One region of the Chitinophaga sp. 22308 genome, then DNA from elsewhere that is predicted to be linked to it. Evidence: riboswitches for the same ligand, from Rfam matches in the RefSeq annotation. Region 1 holds a riboswitch; the other holds the start of a gene.

Region 1 (2,202 bases):
CCCGGATGCTGGTGCCAGAGCGGGCTGTTTTCCTGGTAGTATTTTTCTGCGTATTGATTTTCGCGGATGGCGAGGTATTCCATTTCCGGTGTGATGATTCCCTGCTGTGCATAGTAGAGCTGGGTCACATTCCGGCCGGGCAATGCGCGCAATGGTTGGGCGGTGATGCTCATGCCGGGCATGTTGTCGCCTGTTTGTTGCAGCTGCCGTACATAAGGGCTGGTATACTGCGGCAGTTGTTCCACGTCTCCCCTGCCGGTGATCCAGGATTCACGCAGCCTGGGAAGGCCGCGGGTAACGTCTATGTCGATGGACGGGTCGGTATACGGGCCGCTGGTGTCATATACCACTACCGGTTCATTGGGTACGGCATCGCCTTTTCGGCCGTGAATACGGGTATCTGTCAGTGTTATTTGCCGCATGGCGACTTTTACAGGATGGATAGTCCCGCTGACATATATTTTTTCTGAGGCGGGAAAGGGCGTGCGGCTGATGGCCACGGATTGTTTTTGCATGAGAAAGGATTTTGTGGACATGAGAATATCGTTCCGTTATGTATGTATAACGGTGATGATTAAACGAAATAAGGAAACCGAACTATCCGCCCTGGGTGGCGCGGATGATCGTGATACTGTCTGATGGCTGCAATGGCTGGTCATTCCACGAGTTCCGTGGGACCACCTGGTCGTTGACCGCAACAGCAATACCTTTTTGGGCGGAGAGTTGAATAAACTGTAAGAGCGCAGCAATGGTTATTCCTTGCTGCACCGCATAAAGTTTATTGTTTACAAGCACTTCCATGCGTGTTGGAATTTAAGTGAAACAATAAACTTTAAGGATGTGGAAGATGAGAAAGTTCAGTTACTTTTCCCTACGGCAGTATGAGCTGCTTCAGGTACTGAGGGTATCATCTCAGCTTATCCCGGGTACGGGATAAACACCCCTAAAGTGAGGGGTAAAAGTAGGAAAAAAATAGTAATTGCAGGGGGATAATTTTCCGGGCCACGGATGGCTGTGGACAGTCATACCCAAAAAAGAATCCGGACAAATAGCTTTTAATAACGTAAAAGGTTATACGAAATATGTGGGTGTTGAGTGATATCCGATATGATTTAATGTATATGACTGGCGGTGGTAAGCTAACGATGATGAAAAGAATAAGGAGGAGCGCACAGCCTGATTGACGGCAGGGTTAAAAAATATCTTTCGCATATACTGGTAATTCGTAATTTAGTTTCATGTTAATAAAACAGTTACCGTCACTATTGCCATTATTATTGTTATTGGTAGCGTGTAAGTCAAAGAAAGCACCTGTGCCGGAAGAGGCTGCGCACGACAGCAGCCTGGTAGTGGTTACAGACAGCAGCAATGCCGGCGTTACCGACAGCATCGCTGCTGTAACTGATACGCTGCGGGTGGACACAGCTAAGCTCATAGGGAAATGGATACAGCCCGTAGCAGGGCTGGACAAGGAGATGCAGGGGTTTCAGCTGCGCAGGAACGGTACTGCAAAGTCTATCAACATGTATACGCTGGTATATGAAAAATGGGCGTTGAACAATGACACGCTGTTTTTATGGAGCCATTCGGAAGGCGTAAAAGATACGGCTGCCGTTATAGACACCACCATTATCAGAGAGCTGTCCGACACATCATTGGTGCTGTTTCCGTTGAAGGCAGCGGAGGGGTATACAGACCGGTATCGCCGGAGCCGCTAGTCATGTCTTTAGTTATACATTTGCCAGAGTCCTACCAGGCAGGCTACTACAGCCATAAAGATGCCGGCAGCGGCCAGCTGCATATCATCAATATTTTTTCTGCCGATATACAGGGATATGAGGCCTACTATACCCGCTGCTGCGCCGGAGGCGACGGCATAGGTGGGCGTTTTGGTGGCAAAAGCAAATGCTGCTGAGAGGACGCCGATGACCAATGCTGCAATGCAGGCTGTTTTTGTGAGTGCTGTTGAGTGTTGCATATGTTCGGATTTAATAAACAGGTAAAAGAATACAGTCTACAGGTTACTGCTCACTCCACTTATCTTATCATTGTTGGCTACGGTGGTTTGTTCCCAGGGTACTTTCAGGAGCGGCCCTACTTCCTGGTAACGGTTGTCCCGGTATTCGTCCAGCCCGTACCGGATGGAGGTGGTATCCGGGATAAAAATGAAGGTGCCGAAAATGCGGTCCCATATCGAGAAGA
Region 2 (2,202 bases), on a different contig from region 1:
CCTGTGGCGCGGGCACCGGTATATCGGAGCCCTGTACCATCGTGCGGTAAGCATGGTAGAGGATCAGGTTTTCCACGCCAAGCAAAGGCGCCAGGCTGGTAGCATATTCCGCCGCACGAAAGGCGGCATCGGAAAAGTCGGTTAATATAAGTATCGATTTCATGACATCTTCATTTTCAGGTGTGGTGAAAAAAGGGATTGAACATTAGCTCCGCCCAATCCCTGTCTGCCGGTTTCAACGTTGTTCATCAAGACGGAAAGACACTTTACAGATTGCCCCATAAGTGGTGATCTTACCATCCTTTACGTGTACCTTGAAGTCCTTCACAAATACAGAATCTACATTATGGATGGTTTTGCTTACTTCCTGCACGGCATTCTGCACAGCGTCTTCAAAACCTTTTTCGGAGGAGGCGATCACCTCGATTACTTTAACGATAGCCATAAGAAAAGTTTTAAATGATGAAAAAATAGGGCGTGTATATTAAAACAAACTACCTACCGGTTTGGTTAACACCGGCACCGTGGCGGATTACAGCAGGCATAAAGACAAAGCGGGCAGGCAATATTTCCCCCGGAACGCTACCCGGAATGTGCAATCCCCGCTACAGTAAAAGGTTCTGCCGGTAAAGATTTTCATTGAAAATCAATCGGTTTCCGGAAGGTTTGTTAGCTGGCATGGTCCTTTCATTATAGTAAGCAGATGTTTCTGAAAAGGGGTGGTTTGGTAAAACAACACCTGAGATTATACCCTTACAACCTGAACTGGGTAATACCAGCGTAGGAAAGCAGGAAACACCAGAAAGGCACTGGAGAACCCGGCGCCTTTCTTTTTTGTATCGAGCCACTAGATAAGTTGTCATTTTGTCACCAAATCGTTTATTATCAATCCTTTAATCCTGCAATTTTTTCATTTCCGTATAGTATTATGTGTTATATTAGCTGACAAACACTACGGCAGGCTTTTTGTTATAATCCCAGCTCAGTCATGCATATCAAAAAAAGATGAATGTCCCGTTTGTAAACACTTATTTTCACACTATGCTACCATAAATAGGCTTAACCCTGATTTGTGCAGTATCCGTGAGGATTATACACCATAACCGACGAATGAACAACTACCAGCATTATTCCTTTGACCTCTGGTTAACCTTGATCAGATCTAATCCTTCCTATAAACGGGAACGGACAAAATTCTTTTTTGATCATTTTAATCCCCGGCAAAAATCTCTTGAAGAAGTGGAACGTATTTTCCGCAGGATAGACCTGTTGGCCAATGCCATCAACGAAAAAACAGGTGGCAATCTAGATACCGACACCCTTCATCTGATGGTGATCAGCGAGATCAATGACCATCAGTACGACTTTGAGTCGATTGACCTGGCAGCACTGTACAACGAAATGGAGGCCCTGGTATTCCGATACCGTCCGGTCGTGTATTGCTCCGCCACCTTGGCCGTGCTGCGTACGTTGCATCAGCGGCAGGACTGTACCCTCAGCTTATTGAGCAATACCGCTTTCATCAAAGGGCGCACCCTGAGGAAGATATTGGAGGAGCTGGAACTGGGCCGGTACCTGCATTTCCAGCTGTATTCGGATGAAACAGGCATGTCCAAGCCCAATCCCGATATGTTCCGGCTCATGCTCGATTCCATTGCCACTACCAGAAACGGGGCGGCCGTACTGCCCCAACAGATCATACATATAGGCGATAACGTAAAGGCTGATATCCAGGGCGCCACCAGGGCCGGCATTCATTCGTTACTGGTCAATTCCAACAATCAATGTATTTCAAGCCTGCTTAACTGATGACGACGACATACTCCCTTCACAAAATCACTGATACCAGCCAGTTCGGATTTTGTCCGGATGATTACAGCCGTTTTAAATTCGGTGATGACCTGGTAGCTGAAAAGTTCGGCGCCACACTGGCTGACGGGTTTATTGAACAGCACCTGAAAGGCCGCACTATCCCACAACTGGTGGTGGTGTCCAGCCCCTATGCGTTCATTCCTACCGCTACGTTCTCCATGAAGAACCACTTCGTGTTCCGGCTCAACCGCTGGCTGGCGGCCAACGGGCACCCTGTCACTCAGGAAACGAAAGTACACCGCACCATCACCTATAAGGAAGATTACGGGGAACTGGACGCCGAACAGCGACTGAAACTGATTGGCAACGATTCGTTTCATATCGACCGGG

What was found. Region 1 has a riboswitch for thiamine pyrophosphate ahead of thiS (sulfur carrier protein ThiS). Riboswitches for the same ligand answer to the same signal wherever they lie in the genome.
Region 2: another riboswitch for thiamine pyrophosphate. It lies ahead of ACTJJS_RS32110 (HAD family hydrolase); the one in region 1 lies ahead of thiS (sulfur carrier protein ThiS).

What each region holds. Positions count from the first base shown of each region.
Region 1 is NZ_JBQEOP010000003.1:932,650-934,851, forward strand. It holds gene thiC (phosphomethylpyrimidine synthase ThiC) at 1-515, opposite strand, end outside; gene thiS (sulfur carrier protein ThiS) at 598-801, opposite strand; TPP riboswitch at 852-955, opposite strand; gene ACTJJS_RS15655 (lipocalin family protein) at 1,239-1,718, shown strand; gene ACTJJS_RS15660 (hypothetical protein) at 1,727-1,978, opposite strand; gene ACTJJS_RS15665 (sterol desaturase family protein) at 2,015-2,202, opposite strand, start outside.
Region 2 is NZ_JBQEOP010000011.1:99,631-101,832, forward strand. It holds gene ACTJJS_RS32100 (universal stress protein) at 1-163, opposite strand, end outside; gene ACTJJS_RS32105 (dodecin family protein) at 236-445, opposite strand; TPP riboswitch at 705-804, shown strand; gene ACTJJS_RS32110 (HAD family hydrolase) at 1,153-1,809, shown strand; gene ACTJJS_RS32115 (phosphoribosyltransferase family protein) at 1,809-2,202, shown strand, end outside.